DNA from 2 places in the Elizabethkingia bruuniana genome. Region 1 is predicted to be linked to the other one. Evidence: riboswitches for the same ligand, from Rfam matches in the RefSeq annotation. Region 1 holds a riboswitch; the other holds the start of a gene.
What was found. Region 1 has a riboswitch for S-adenosylmethionine ahead of AYC65_RS19575 (O-acetylhomoserine aminocarboxypropyltransferase/cysteine synthase family protein). Riboswitches for the same ligand answer to the same signal wherever they lie in the genome.
Positions count from the first base shown of each region.

Region 2: another riboswitch for S-adenosylmethionine. It lies ahead of AYC65_RS11210 (TonB-dependent receptor plug domain-containing protein); the one in region 1 lies ahead of AYC65_RS19575 (O-acetylhomoserine aminocarboxypropyltransferase/cysteine synthase family protein).

Region 1 covers NZ_CP014337.1:4,187,297-4,195,279, reverse strand. Annotated here, with positions in the region: gene AYC65_RS19585 (outer membrane beta-barrel family protein) at 1-1,131, shown strand, start outside; gene ctlX (citrulline utilization hydrolase CtlX) at 1,216-2,139, opposite strand; gene AYC65_RS19575 (O-acetylhomoserine aminocarboxypropyltransferase/cysteine synthase family protein) at 2,227-3,513, opposite strand; SAM riboswitch class I at 3,649-3,748, opposite strand; gene AYC65_RS19570 (dimethylarginine dimethylaminohydrolase family protein) at 3,813-4,730, opposite strand; gene AYC65_RS19565 (TonB-dependent receptor) at 4,954-7,305, opposite strand; gene AYC65_RS19560 (helix-turn-helix domain-containing protein) at 7,414-7,983, opposite strand, start outside.
Region 2 covers NZ_CP014337.1:2,400,878-2,408,860, reverse strand. Annotated here, with positions in the region: gene AYC65_RS11220 (peptide MFS transporter) at 125-1,639, shown strand; gene AYC65_RS11215 (thioredoxin family protein) at 1,672-2,205, shown strand; SAM riboswitch class I at 2,279-2,374, shown strand; gene AYC65_RS11210 (TonB-dependent receptor plug domain-containing protein) at 2,439-5,219, shown strand; gene AYC65_RS11205 (YqjF family protein) at 5,280-6,002, opposite strand; gene AYC65_RS11200 (CCA tRNA nucleotidyltransferase) at 6,104-7,528, opposite strand; gene AYC65_RS11195 (L-threonylcarbamoyladenylate synthase) at 7,543-7,983, opposite strand, start outside.

The DNA.
Region 1 (7,983 bases):
GACAGAGTATATAACCCTAATCATTTTATTTACACTGAAAAGATCTATGGATTCTATCTGACATTAGATAAAAAATTCTCAGATAAGTTTAGTGGAAAAGTTGGTGCCCGCTATGAAATAACCAATAGTGTTGGAGAATCATCGAATGCTGCAGATCCAAGTTTGAGCAATATCAAAAGAGATTACAACAACTTCCTACCATATCTAAGCTTAAATTATGCTATTAACAAGAATAATAATATTTCTTACGCATTTTCCAGCAGAATGAGAAGACCTTCTTTCTGGGAACTAAATCCTGTTAGAACCTATTTGACACAATATAACTATATTCAGAATAATCCATTTGTAAAGGCATCATCGACTTACAATCAAGAGCTGACTTATATGTACAAAAACTCTTATTATTTTATTGTAAGTCATAGTTTCTACAAAGATGTTATTACACAGGTTCCTTTACAGAGAGAACGAACAGTAAAGGTGACTAAGTTTGATAAAGATAATAACCCAATAATAGATCCAGAAACTGGTAAATATGATACTTATTCTACTAACATTAATGAGCTTCGCTACATTCGCACCAATTTTGGAAATAAACAAGAGCTTAATTTCACAGTAGGAATGCAAAAGAGCTTTTTTAAAGGTTATTGGACAACAACCCTTAATGTAGGTGTTCTGGTTAATATTAATAAGGGATACTTGGATACGGATCCGCTAAATGGTGATAAGTTCATTCCTTACGTTAATAATGTAAATTCCACAAGTTTAAATCTTCAAGCCAATAACAATATTCGTCTGGATAAAGCTAAAACGTGGTATGCAGGTGTTAATTACTGGTTTGTAGATAAGCAACAAATAGAATTAGGACAACTAGGTGCATTAGGAAGCCTAGACCTTAGTTTGAAAAAAATATGGGGAGACTGGACGTTCATGGCTACTGTATATGATGTATTAGATACAAATAAAGTAATCATTAACGATCCAAAACTTAACGGAAGTTTCAATTATGTTAACAATTATATGTACAGACGCCAGCTAGACTTATCCATCACTTATAATTTCGGAAATAAAAAAGTCAAAAAAGTGCGTGATATAGAAGCTGCTACTGATGCTATAAAAAACAGAACAAAATAAATCAAACCAATATCAAACTATATTTTTCACGAAATGCGCCGCAGGCAAAGCCTGCGGCGCATTTATTTTTTATATGTTATTAACTTATTTTTTTGGAAGAAAAACTTCAGCCATCATACAACGAGCACTACCACCACCATTCTTTTCTATGGTATGAAGGTCGGAGTATAATATTTCAGCATGCGCTTCTATCGTTTGAATTTGCCTTGAGGTAAGACTCTTATATGCACATTCACTCATTACCAAAAATTTATGACCATCATTATTTCTTACTTCAAGCATATTACCTGCAAAGTTCTGCATTTGTTCTTCAGAAATTTCAATTACTTCTTTATGACTTTCTGTAAGTGTCCTCTCTACCAGCTCTCTTTCTGTCGCATCATCAATTGTATCCAGACAGATTACAGCATAGTCACTTCCCACACACATCATTACATTGGTATGATAGATCGGAAGTCTCTCTCCGTTTACAGACTGGAAAGAATGGAATACTACAGGCTTATAGCCAAATTCTGCACACCATTTTCTAAAAACTTCTTGATCCAGACGTAATGAAATTGCTCCGTAAGCAATCTTATTTTCACGATCAAGAATCATACTTCCTGTTCCTTCTAAAAATTTGTTTTCTGCTTCAAATACTGAGTAATCTTTAACTGCAGCAATGCTAAGTCCTTTTCCGGACAATTGATCTAATATATCATTTCTGCGTTCAAGCCTTCTGTTCTCTGCAAACATTGGGTATAAAATGACAGTACCATCCTGATGGAAGCTTACCCAGTTATTCGGGAATATAGAGTCTGGAGTATGTGGGTCCAAAGTATCTTTTACGGTAATTACATTTACACCTTTGCTTCTAAGCTTATCTACAAAAGCATTAAACTCTCTCAGTGCTTCAGATTGTGTATCTTTGGATTCATCATTTACCTGAAAATAATTATTTACCGCCGTTTGTGCATTAAATCCAAATGCGATAGGCTCTATCATTAAAATCGTATCAGTTGACTGCATAATATTTATTATAAAGCAAAAATAAAAAAGTTCCGTCGAATCTCTTCAACGGAACTGTTAATAAAAGTAAAGTAAGTAAGAATATTTTTAGAATGCCTGTGCAAAATCAGCTATAATATCATCTATATGCTCGATTCCGACACTCACACGTATTTGTCCTGGTTTAATTCCTGCGGCTGCTTGTTGCTCATCACTTAACTGTTCATGTGTTGTAGACGCCGGATTAATTACTAATGTTTTAGCATCTCCTACATTTGCCAGATGACTTGCCAATTTTAGAGAATTAATCAGTTTTACAGCTGCTTCTTTTCCACCTTTCACTTCAAAATTCAGAACACCACCAAAACCTCTCTTCAGGTATTTATTCGCATTTGCCTTGTCTGTAAAGTTGGGAAGTCCCGGATAAATAACACTTTCTACATCCGGATGCTGCTCCAGATATTCAGCCAGCTTTTGTGCATTCTGAACTATTCGTTCCAGCCTTAAGGATAGTGTTTCCAACCCCTGAATCAGCTGAAAAGAATTAAATGGTGATAATGCAGGACCAAAATCACGAAGCCCCTCTACCCTTGCTTTAATAATAAAGGCAATATTTCCGAAAGGTGAATTCTTACCAAAAACATCTGTAAACACCAGGTCATGATACCCTGGAGAAGGTTCTGATAATAACGGAAATTTCCCGTTTGCCCAGTCGAATTTACCACTGTCAACTATTATTCCCCCAACGCTGCTACCATGCCCTCCAATCCATTTGGTAGCCGATTCTACTATAATGGAAGCTCCATATTCAAACGGATTAAAAAGAAAACCACCGGCACCAAAAGTGTTGTCGACAATTAACGGAATCTGGTATTTCTCGGCTACTTTGGCAATAGCTTCAAAGTCGGCAACATTCAGAGTTGGGTTACCGATGGTTTCAATATATAGTGCTTTAGTGTTTTCATCAACCAGAGCTTCAAAATCTTCAGCATTATCATCTTTAGCAATACGGGCATCAATCCCAAGTTTTTTAAAGCTTACAGTAAACTGATTATAGCTTCCTCCATATAAATATGGTGAACTTACAAAGTTATCTCCCTGTTGAAGAATATTAGTTATAGCAATAAATTGTGCTGCATGTCCCGAGGAAACTGCAAGAGCTCCTGCCCCGCCGTATAAAGCGGCGATTCTTTTTTCAAAGACATCTGTAGTGGGATTCATAATCCGGGTATAGATATTTCCAAAAGCTTTCAGGCCAAAAAGATCTGCCGCATGTTGTGCATCATTAAAAGTATAAGATGTTGTTTGGTAAAGCGGAACAGCGCGGCTGTTAGTATCTTTATCCACTTCGTGCCCTGCATGCACCTGTAACGTCTCGAATCTGTAGTTACTCATAATATCTTGTTTTTTTAGTTATCTGTTAGTTCAAACTTATCCAAGAAATGAGTAAATGCCGGAGAATAAAAAAACTCTTCCGACAAGTCGAAAGAGTTTTGAGTATTTTGTTATAAATATTTCAAACTTTTTTCAGACTTATCTTTCCCTTTTTTGGGGTTGAATGTGGCACCTTACCTTTTGCAGGTTGCCAAGACTTCACCGGGTCAATTCCCTCCGTCTTTCTGGATAAGTAAATGGATTTGTGTGTAAATCCTCGACAAAAGTAGTAGATATTATTAATATCTGCAAATAAAAATTTATTTTTCTCTTACCAAAGGCATTGTAGAACAACGCAAAAGTCCCCCCATCTTAGAAACTTCTCTATACGGAATTTCTTCTACTGTAAAGTTCCATTTTTCTCTCAGGTGCTGATTTAGCCTTGTAAAAGATCCGTCTGTTACAACAATATCGTGGTCTATTGAGAAAATATTAGGTACCATTGCTACCATTTCTTCGTTATTGATAACAAAACAGTTTTCTTCACCAAAAATATCTAATAGCAATTGGTAGTCACTTTCTTCTACAAAACCGTCTTTATAAATAACGCATTTATCTTTCCCTATTGGATTAAATGTACAATCAAGGTGCAAAATTCCTTTCTTTGGATTCTTGTCATCTTTTTTCAGATCAAGATCTATAATCCTTTTATGAGGAAAATACTCCTTAAGTATTTCTATGGCATATTCGTTGGTACGTGCTGTCTTATAACTTCTGTAATCCTGACTGTAGCAGGTTCCTACAAACAAAAAGTCGTTCCATACAATAACATCACCACCTTCTATATGAGCACTTTCCGGTAGATTGATAATATTTCTCCACGGAACTTTTTCAAATATCTTTCTGTATGCCTCTTGTTCATCTGCTCTGTCTTCAATGATATTGGAAATAATCATTTTGTCGTCGATAACAAAAGCAACGTCTCTGGAAAAAACCTGATTGTAATCTTTAATAATTTCGGGACGGAAAACTTCTACATTATATTTGTGAAGTACTTTTTCAAAAGCATTCATCTCCGATATAATATCCTTCTCTACAGGGTAAATTTCTTTTTTAATGCTCTGGTATGATTTAGCATCATAAGAGTCTTTTAACTCCGGAGTATCACCCATTGACTGTGGTTGTCCCAAAACAACGCTTTTCAGTCTCCCTGTTTCATTTTTAATGTTTAGCTTCATAAATAAAAACTAGAAGCGCAAAGCTAAACAAATCAAAAATCTTCTACAAATGGAGTACTTTAGGACAATAATTGACTTTTAGAGTTATATTTTGTACTAAAAATGCTACTTATACAAACCAAATCATGTTTTAAACAAAACAAAAGATATTTTATCTGAATTTGGAGCATATTTTAACTTTATATGAATTTTTTATCCATAAAAATACTTTTTACTGTGCATTTTATCGTGCTCTGTTTTCTTCTTCACTTCTTTTAAGTTCTTTAGCTTCATATCTTGAAGAACCAAAATTATAACTTAATGCAAAAACTATTTTCCGGAGATCATTCCAATGTCGTAGTTGATTATTCATAATCTGTTTGTGACGGAAAATCAATGTCTGGGCAAAACTGTCAAAAATATTATTGAAACTTAGCTTCGTATTTAGCTTATTATCAAGCCAACTTTTCTGTATCGACAGATCAACTGTATAACGGGATTTATAAATGTAAAGGCTATTCCCTGACTGAGATTCAAAATGCGAAAAAATATTAGCTGTATATCCTTTAGGAAGTGTGAACGTTTGATTAATTCCAAAGGCATAGGAATAAATATTTTTTGTAAAAACAGTATCTAAATAAGGCCTGTACTCGTAATTATAATTACCCGTCCATTGTGTATTAATATTCCACCATTTTGTAAGCTTCACCGGAAATGAAATTTCCAGAGCTGCAAAATCCTGATAAGGTAAGTTTGTTCCCAGATATTCTAAAATATTGGTCTCCGGATGATATACCGGATATCTTACAATAACATCATTTTCTCTTCCAACAATCAGGGAACCTATAAAGTTTTTCTTCCGAAACGTTGCTTTCAGCTGACTGGTTATAGAGGGAAGTAAATATGGATTCCCGATCCAGTAATTAAGTGGGCTGAAGTATACCCGAAAAGGATTAAGCTGTGAAAATGGAGGTCTTGTCATTCTCCTGCTATATGATAAAGACAACTCAGTCGAGTTATTTATAGTATAGCCTATATTAATTGACGGAAGCCATTTGGTATAACTTCTGCTAACAACCGAATCCATAGTTACTGCACTAGAAACACTATTCGTATGCTCAGCCCTCAAACCACCATTAATGCTAAATTTTCCGAATTTCTGGCTGTAAGAAATATAGCCTGCATAAATTTTTTCTTTGTATAAAAAGATATTACTCCTTCCAGGATCATATTCAAATTTCTGGCCGGAAGAAAGTGTATCATAACGTATATTATTATGTGTCTCCGAAGAACTGAACTTTAATCCCGCCTCCAGACTAGCTCCTCCTATCTTTTTGGAAAGATCGGTTTGCAAGGTCAGTATATTTACTTTATTAAGCAAGTCTGATTTCCAATGAGATAGTTTTACTTCTGACAGTTTATCTCTATCAATAAAATCATCATTCTGATTGTTTTTCACTGACAGGTAATTCCCTATTACATTGAATTCAAAATTATTTTTACTGAAAGAATAATCCAGAACTGCACCTGTATTATTCTGGTGATAATTAATAGGATTTTCGCTTCCTGTATAGGAAACTATATCAACATCATCTTTTTTCCGGGTCAATAATTCACCAATCCTGTTTCTTTCGTCATAGCGTTCATTCTGCCTAAATGTTAGGCCAATTCTGTTGTAATCATTGATTCTAAAATCTAACCCGGCCTGCAAGCTATATACCCGCCAAAACATTCTCTGGTAAATATCGGTTCTCATGATATTGGTATTTGCCAAGTGTTGTAGTGCGTTATACTTATAGGTATTGATTCCGTTATTATAACCCATTACTAATTTATAAGCAACTCTGTTTGTATTATAAGAAATATCCAGATTATTTTCGACAAATACTGTTCTGTTTAGCTGAAGGTTTCCCGAATAATTTCCCCGTAAACCAAGCTGGTTATTCTTTTTAAGTTTAATGTTTACAATTCCTTTTATTTCTGCATCATATCTGGAAGAAGGATTTGCTATTATTTCAACAGCGTTAACCATATCCGGCGTCAATGTCTTCAAATAGTTTTGCAGCTCCTGAGCACTCATTACTAATGGTTTTCCGTTTACAAAAATACTTGCTGTATTTCTCCCTATCATTACAGCGTTATCTTCACCCATACTAACTCCGGGTGTCTTCCGCAGAACATCTATAAGATTAACAGCCGTTTTTAAGTCTTTATTTCCGGAAACTGAATACTCAGGATTACCATTATTCAACTGCACATTTTTTCTACCCTGAACTGTTACTTCAGAGATTGTAGCAGTAGCAGGGCGAAGTAAAATATTCTGGTTATTCACAAAATTATCAATCCTCATCTCATCAAATCCTGCCGCAGTAATCATAAATTGGAAAGCTAAAGTATTATCTGATGAAAAACTAAAGACTCCCAACGAATCTGTATTGGTCTTTTGGGCTGGTAGATCTGAAGATGTGAATATTCTAACTTCTGCATTTGTCACTGGTCTTCTCGTTTCTGCATCAATAATTTTTCCCCGAATAGATTGTGCAGTAATACTTACTGATAGAAGAAATAAGATAATACTCCAAAATTTTGTCGTCATAGTCCTGATTTTGATGACTCAAAAATACCGGAGCGGAGTGTGGGGGCAGACCTGGATTTTAAATATGGAAGTCCGGAATTATAATTTCGGAATTATTAGTACTTATTTTCAGTCCATTGCAGCGTTTCTGTAAAGTTGTGGTGTAGCGTTTTTAATTTTTTTGAAAGTTGAGAAAAAAGTCGATTTTGAATTAAAACCTACTTCATATCCTATCTCTTCAATTTTAAGAAAAGAATCAGAAGTAATTATTCTACACGCTTCTTCTATTCTGTATTCATTAACATAGATAGAAAAGCTTTTACCTAGATTATCATTGAGGAGCTGCGAAAGCTGGTGTGCAGAAATATTCATTTTCGAAGCCAAATCACTTAGCTTCAGATTAGGATTTTTATACAATTCTTCTGTATACATCAACTGGTCTAACCTGGTAACAAAATTATCTGCTCTCTCATCACATATTTTTTTGTTAGAATATTTACCTGCTTCCTTCAAACCTACAGAATGATATTTGCGGTTAAATAATATAAGAAAATTGACATACAGAATAAATGAAAATACTATACTTCCACTAAGACAATAAATTTCTACGATTTCAACAGAAATCAGTTCATATACGGAGAAAATAATAACATTACTTACCAAGACCGGAAGTACATATCTGTTCAGGTTCTTGGATTT
Region 2 (7,983 bases), 1.8 Mb from region 1:
AGACCTATTCACTAGAAGATAATTATAAAAACCTCTGAGCAATCAGAGGTTTTTTTGTAATTTGGTCGGATTGTTTTTTATTAAAAAACAACTTCACGGAGATTAATTAAATATGTAATGATTAATGAGTTTAACATTAGAACAAATTCAGGATTTTAAAGGAAAATATCCAAGACAGATCTGGAGCCTTTTCTTTTCTGAAATGTGGGAGCGTTTTTGTTTCTACGGAATGAGGGGGATGTTGGTGTTTTTTATGATACACCAGCTAAATTTTGCAGAAGTGCAGGCAAATTTACAATATGGTGCCACGCAGGCATTTGTATATGCGTTTACATTTGTAGGCGGACTTTTTGCGGACAAAATATTAGGTTTCCGTAAATCTTTATTCTGGGGAGGTTCTTTAATGATTGTTGGAAGTATACTTCTGGCAATAGATCCCCACAAATTTTTCTTTTTCGGATTAGCCTTCATCATTATCGGAACTGGTTTTTTCAAACCAAATATTTCTACAATGGTAGGAGAGCTTTATAAAGATGGAGACCACCGTACAGATGCTGGTTTCTCTTTATTTTATGCCGGAATTAATCTGGGCGCTTTTCTGGGAGGTTATGTTTGTGTAGCTATAGGGAAAGGTTATATGCTTTCTTCCGTAATCGAGGAACCGCACCGTTGGAATGTAGCTTTTGGTTTGGCAGCTATAGGAATGTTAGCCAGTCTTATCAATTTTAATTTTACAAAGCGTCGCTTAGGACCAATTGGATTACAACCAGGGCATCCTGATGCTATTGTAAAAACAAAACCGTTGCCTAAATGGGCAGAATATGCTGTATATGGAGGAACATTATTATTCATTCCTCTTATTCAGATTATGGTTTCCAAAACCGAGTATACCGATTATTTTATGTACACAATCGGGCCACTAACTTTAATCTACTTGTTTTATGAGATGACCAAAGTTACGGTTGCTGAAAGAAAGAAATTAATTGCAGCTTTAGTATTTATTATCTTCTCCATTATTTTCTGGGGAATTTATGAGCAGAGCGGAGGCTCTATGAGTATTTTCGCAGCTAAAAACCTGAATGATTCTTTGCTGGGTATTACAGCAGATCCCAACGGAGTAAATAATTCGGGAGGAGCTTTCTTTATTATTTTATTGGCACCTTTATTCGGGTTATTATGGCTGTGGTTAGGTAAAAAAAGAGTTGAACCCAATACGATTATCAAATTTGGACTAGGTTTTATATTTTTAGGATTAGGGTATTATGTATTATTTGCGACAAGATTCTTTTCTGTTAATGGAGTTTCTTCTCTTAATATATTTACTCTGGCATTATTGGTTATTACATTTGGTGAGCTTTGTTTGTCACCAATAGGATTATCGATTATGACAAAATTATCCCCGGCAAGGCTGCAAGGGATTATGATGGGGATGTGGTTCCTGGCTTCTGCATATGGTCAGTATGTTGCGGGACTTATTGGTGCAGGAATGGCTCAGGCTAAAGAAAATGCAGGACCGGCAGAATCATTAATGACTTATACAGAAGGATATAAAATGTTGGGAGTCTATGCATTAATTGCAGGTGTGGTACTGATTTTGATATCGCCATTGGTGAAAAAATTAATGCAGGAAGTGCGTTAATATATTCACAACAATGCCTAAATTTGAATAAGATGAAGAGAATAATTTTATTTTTCAGTATACTTTTTATAAGCTTTGGATATAGTCAGGTTAAATGGATGACGATGACTGATGCTATGGATGCTATGAAGAAAAAGCCTAAGAAGATTTTAATTGACTTTTATGCAGACTGGTGCGGGCCTTGTAAAATGATGGACAATCAGACTTATACAAACCCAATTATTTCTAAATTTATCAATGATAACTTTTATCCGGTAAAATTTAATGCTGAAGGGAAAGAAAAATTGTTTTTTAACGGAAGAGATTTTGACAATCCTAATTTTAAAAAAACACCGGGCAGAGGAGTGCAGCATGAGTTTGCAAGATTCATGAATATATACTCTTACCCATCTACGGTTTTTATGGACGAAGATTATATGCAGATTACAAATCTTATGGGGTTCTTTACCCCGAAAGAAATGGAACCCTATCTGAGCCTTATTTCTACAGAAGCTTATAAAACGATAAAGACAAGAGATGAATGGGATAGATTTCAGTCAAAGTTTAAGTCAAAAATAAAAGAATAAAATAACTCCTATCAGATTTGTAGTATTTTAGATTTTTTATATCTTTGTACCGAAATTATTTCACAGAATTAATAGCTTATTAAGAAAGACGGAGGGAACTGAACCTATGAAGTCTTGACAACCTGCCGAAAGGTAAGGTGTTACATTCAGCCGAAAGGGAAAATAAGTAAAGATATAATGCAATGCCTCATTAGCTTTACTAATGAGGTTTTTTAATCGAAAAATATTAGAATATGATAAAGAAAAACATTTTGACTGAAAAAAAATCCAGAGTTGTACTTACAGCTTCTGTTCTGTTTTTTGTCGGTTTTGGACAGGTATATGGGCAGGAAACAAAAAAGGACAGCCTTAAAGATAAAAATATTGATGAGGTTGTTATTGTAGGTTCACGTTCCGGAGGGCGCTCCAAAGCAGATAGCCCGGTTCCGGTGGATGTTTTCAATCTTAAAGAAACATCTTTAGTATTACCACAAACCAATATTAACCAAATTCTTAATGCTGTAGCACCATCTTTTACATCTACAGTACAAACCAATGCAGATGGTACTGACCATTTGGATCCGGCACAATTAAGAGGCCTGGGACCAGACCAGGTTTTGGTGTTGGTTAATGGTAAAAGACGACATACTTCAGCTTTAATCAATGTAAATGGTTCTCCCGGAAGAGGTACTGTAGGAACAGACCTTAATGCTATCCCTTCTTTTGCTTTAAGCAGAATCGAGGTATTGCGTGATGGTGCTTCTGCACAATACGGATCCGATGCTATTGCCGGGGTTATGAATTTACAGTTAAAAAGAGATACAGGGAAACTTACAGGACAGATTAGTTATGGCGGTTACTTAACAGATGCAGCCAAGAATCATACAGGCAACTGGGATGGTGATCAGATTCAGGTGGATTTAAACTATGGTGCTAAAGTGGGTAAAAAAGGAGGATTTGTTAATGTGACTTTTTCTTCCCAGTATCGTAATCCAACTTTCAGAGCAGGTGCTGAAAGCGGAAATATATACAATGCCTATAATGCTATTGAAAAGAGAGCTGCTGAAGGAGGTGTAAACCTTTCATCATATTTTACACGTATGGATCAGCTTAACAGCCAGCAACAGCAACAATTGATTGGAGTTATAAAACAGTATGCACAAAAAGTAAATTATTTTGATAATGCCTACCAGCAACAAATTCAGAATGCTGGTAATATTTCGACACTTCAGGGGCTTTTAGGAAATAATTATACAGATCAGGAATTAGCCTACAGAGGACAAGACAGACGTGACTTTAATATGTGGGTTGGGCAGTCCAAGCTGAACAACAATCAGATTTTTGTAAATGCTGAAATCCCGTTAAGTGATACCTGGAAAGTATATACATTCGGTGGCTATGGATACAGATACGGAACTTCGGGAGGTTTCTTTAGAAAGCCAAATCAGTCCAGAACATTTACAGGGCTTTATTTAGATGGTTATTTACCTAAGATTAATACAGATATACAGGATGTATCGCTTTCTGCAGGTGTAAAGGGAACATGGGATGGCTGGAATGTAGATTTTAGTAATACTTTTGGGCAAAACTCTTTTGATTATACAATTAGTAATACAGGAAATACCAGTTTAAGATTTAATTCTCCGAGTAAATTTAAAGCAGGGGGACTTAGATTTTTACAAAATACAATAAACCTGGACTTTAGTAAGAAGTTTGATGTTTTTGAGGGATTAAACTTTGCTTTTGGTGGTGAGCAAAGACATGAGAATTTTAAAATAAATGAAGGGGAGCCGGCTTCTTATCTAACCTATGATATTAATGGAAATCCGGTTACAGACTATGTAAATCAACTAAGACCAACAGACTTTTTTGGTAATGCATTGCCTGGAGGATCACAGGTATTTAGCGGATACAGAAGTGTGAATGCAGTAAGTAAAAATCGTAATTCTTATGCTGCCTATGCAGATGCAGAAGTTAACTTTACCAACTGGTTATTGGTAGACGGAGCTGTACGTTATGAAAATTATTCAGATTTTGGGAATACGGTAAATTTCAAGCTAGCTTCACGTATAAAGTTGACGAAGGATCTTAACTTTAGATTTGCTGGATCTACAGGATTCAGAGCGCCATCTATTCACCAGATTTATTATAATACAACATCCAGCTTATATGTTACAATACCTGGAAATCCAATAGGAGAAATTCAGGAAGTAGGAACATTTAGTAATGACTCTCAAATTGCAAGAGGTTTTGGCATACCGAAACTAAAGCAGGAAACCTCTCAATCTGTAAGTGCAGGATTTACCTATAAAATCCCGGCCTTAAACCTGAATATTACAGCTGATGGCTATTGGATTAAAGTAAAGAACAGAATTGTACTTACAGACTTATTTTCTAAGTTTAAAGGAACAAATCTTACTCCTGAACAACAAGAAGTAAACAACACTATGAATGCTTTAGGTGTTGATGGAGCTCAGTTTTTTGCTAATGCTATAGATACTGAGACCCGTGGAGTAGATATTGTAATCAGTCATAACTATAAAACACCTGGATTCTCTTTGAAAAATGATTTTGCGATTAACCTGAATAAAACGAAAAGAGTAGGAGATATTCATTCATCAGATTTATTGCATAATGCAGGTTTGGATAATGTATATTTTTCTGAAAAATCCAGAGTTTACTTGGAGGAGGCTGTACCGAGAGTGAAGGCGAGTCTTGCACATACTTTACAATTTGGTAAGTTAGATGTGTATGTAAGAAACACTTACTATGGTAAAGTTACAGGTGCAGATATAATTGTACAACCAGATACTCACCAGATTATGTCCGACAGAGTAATTACAGATCTTTCTGTAGCTTATGGATTTACAAAAAATATCAGTTTAACACTCGGAGCCAATAATGTATTCGATGTGTATCCTTCCAGAAACCTTCCGGTATCTTCTAATAACGATCAGTTTGTATATACCAGATCTACATCGCAGTTCGGAATGAACGGACGCTATGTCTTTACAAGGCTTAATTTTAATTTCTAATTGATACATTAAAAACCCGCATCAGATTCTGATGCGGGTTTTATTTTCTGTTTATTTAGTTTAGAGCTTTTCTGCTTTCCAGGAAAGTACTTTTACTCCGGGTGAGTAGTGGCTGGCAATAACTTTTTCAGCATTTAAATTAATTGCCTCAAAACCATAATTTAAAGATAAATCTGAATGATTAACAGAATGCAATGGCCATTCTGCGTGATGTATCTCATATCTTAAGGTTTTCTGATCTTTGATAAGATATAAACAATATCTCTCAGTTAACCATAAATCGAAAGCTGTTTTGTTCTCTATTCTTTCACGAGGCTCAAAGTTCGCTATGAGAGAGAATCTCTTTTTTGTATTTCTATTGCTATAACTTTCAGTACTGCGTTTGATCTCAGATTTTTCATAAGGCAATCCTGATAATGTTCTTGCTACAAAAGCAGAAAGTTGTTTTTCGGCTTCAATATTAAGAAAATACACGCCCTGCTTATCGTCATTGTTGATATAAGTACGGACATTTATCTCGTAGAAATCTGAAATAAATCCTACTGAAGGAAGATTTCTCGGACGTATTTTTTCCATTTTAAAGGCCACAACAGAGATGTAATATTTTCCTTCGAAGCTATCAATATTTAAATTTTCAGGGACAAGCTTTCTAAGCAAATTGAAATCTACTTCAAAATGCAGGAATAAAGCATCATTCCACTCCTGATAATATTGCCATTTTCCTTTTGGCAGTTCCCAGGGTCTGTGGCGGGTATCCTTGATTAGATTTTGAGTGTGATTCATTTCAGGGTTTCTTTTAATTAGGATAATCCATGTATGATAATTAGCCTTCCTAAAATATCTACAAAATAAAGCGTTTCAATTTTCTGAAACGCTTTATCTATTTACTTTTTTATTTCAACGCCTATCAATGAGGCTTGTTCTATAACAAAAATTCTGGCAGCTTCTTTTTCGTTTGGAATTTCTCCTTCCAGAATAGCTTCTTTCACTTTTTCTTTCAGAATACCAATTTCCTTACCGGGCTTTAAAGAAAACATTTCCATAATTTCTTCTCCCGAGATAGGAGGCTGGAAATTGCGTACATGATCTTTCTCTTCTACTTCCTTTATTTTTTGTTCTACATACTCGAAATTTTTCTTGAAACGTTTCTGTTTGCTCGAATTTTTAGTCGTAATATCAGCTTTACATAAGGTGAAAAGATCTTCAAGGTCCTTTCCTGCGTCAAAGAGAAGTCTTCTTAATGCACTATCTGATGTATCATCCGTAATAAGGGCAATAGGACGGGAAGATAGCTTTACCATTTTTTGTACATACTTCATTTCAGTGCCTAAAGGAAGTTTCAGTCTTTGGAATAGTGTTTTTACCATTTTAGAGCCCAGAAACTCATGACCGTGGAAAGACCATCCCTGTTCAGGTGTGAATTTCTTGGTAGGCGCTTTTCCTACATCATGGAGCAATGCAGCCCAACGCAGCCATAGATTGTCTGTATTTACAGAAATATTGTCTACAACTTCCAGTGTATGATAGAAATTGTCTTTGTGGGTTTGTCCTTCTTTTTCTTCTATCCCCTTAAGAGCTGTGATTTCAGGAAGAATAATATCGAAAAGTCCTGTTTTCTCCAAAAGACTCAATCCTATAGAGGGCTTTTCGGAAAGCATTATTTTGTTGAACTCTGTCATAATGCGTTCCATAGATACAATTTCTATACGCTTAGCTTCCTGCTTAATAGCCTTTAATGAATTGTCTTCAATTCTGAAATTAAGAGTAGACGCAAATCTTATAGCGCGCATCATACGCAAAGGATCATCAGAATAGGTTTGTGATGGTTCCAAAGGGGTGCGAAGAATTTTATCGCTTAAATCCTGCATTCCGTTGAAAGGATCAATCAGTTCTCCGAAATTTTCCTTCCCCAGAGATATTGCCATTGCATTAATAGTAAAATCCCGACGCTTCTGGTCATCTTCCAATGTGCCGACTTCTACCTCCGGATTGCGGCTGTTTTCATTATAACTCTCTTTACGTGCTCCAACAAATTCCAGATCGAGATTCTGATATTTAATCATAGCTGTACCATAGGTTTTGAAAACAGAAACCTTAGGTTTGGGATTGATATTTTCTGCTACGGTTTCTGCAAGTTTGATTCCGCTGCTCTCCGTTACAAAATCGATATCTGTTGGATCCTTCCGTTGCATAAGCAAATCACGAACATATCCGCCTACTATATAAGCAGATTGCGCATTTTTTTCTGCAGCCTCAGAGACCAGTTTGAATATTTTTAAGTGTTTATTTTGGTTAAGATTGATCTTCAAAATATATCTTTTCGTTATTCTCTAATGATTTTTATTTTACCATCCTGACCGATTTTAATCACGGATGATCCAGGGTATTCAGAAACAACATCGTGAAACTCTTCTACAACATAGTCAACCTTTTTCAGAATATCAGAATCTATGTCTGCAAATTTCAGCGGACTTTTGTTGCCACTAAGATTAGCAGAGGTAGATACTAATGGCTTGTTGAGTTTGGAGATAAGTTTCTTACAAAAATCATTTTTTACCAGACGAATTCCTATACTGCCATCCTCTGCTAAAAGCTCTTTTGGTAGGCCTTTAGGATTGTCATAGATAAAGGTAATAGGTTTTTCGCTAAGATCCATCATTTCCCATGCCAGTTCAGGTACTTCTACCAGTTCCTGAAGGCGGCGTTCATTTTCTACAAGGATGATCATAGATTTATTAGCATCACGGTGCTTTATATCGTAGAT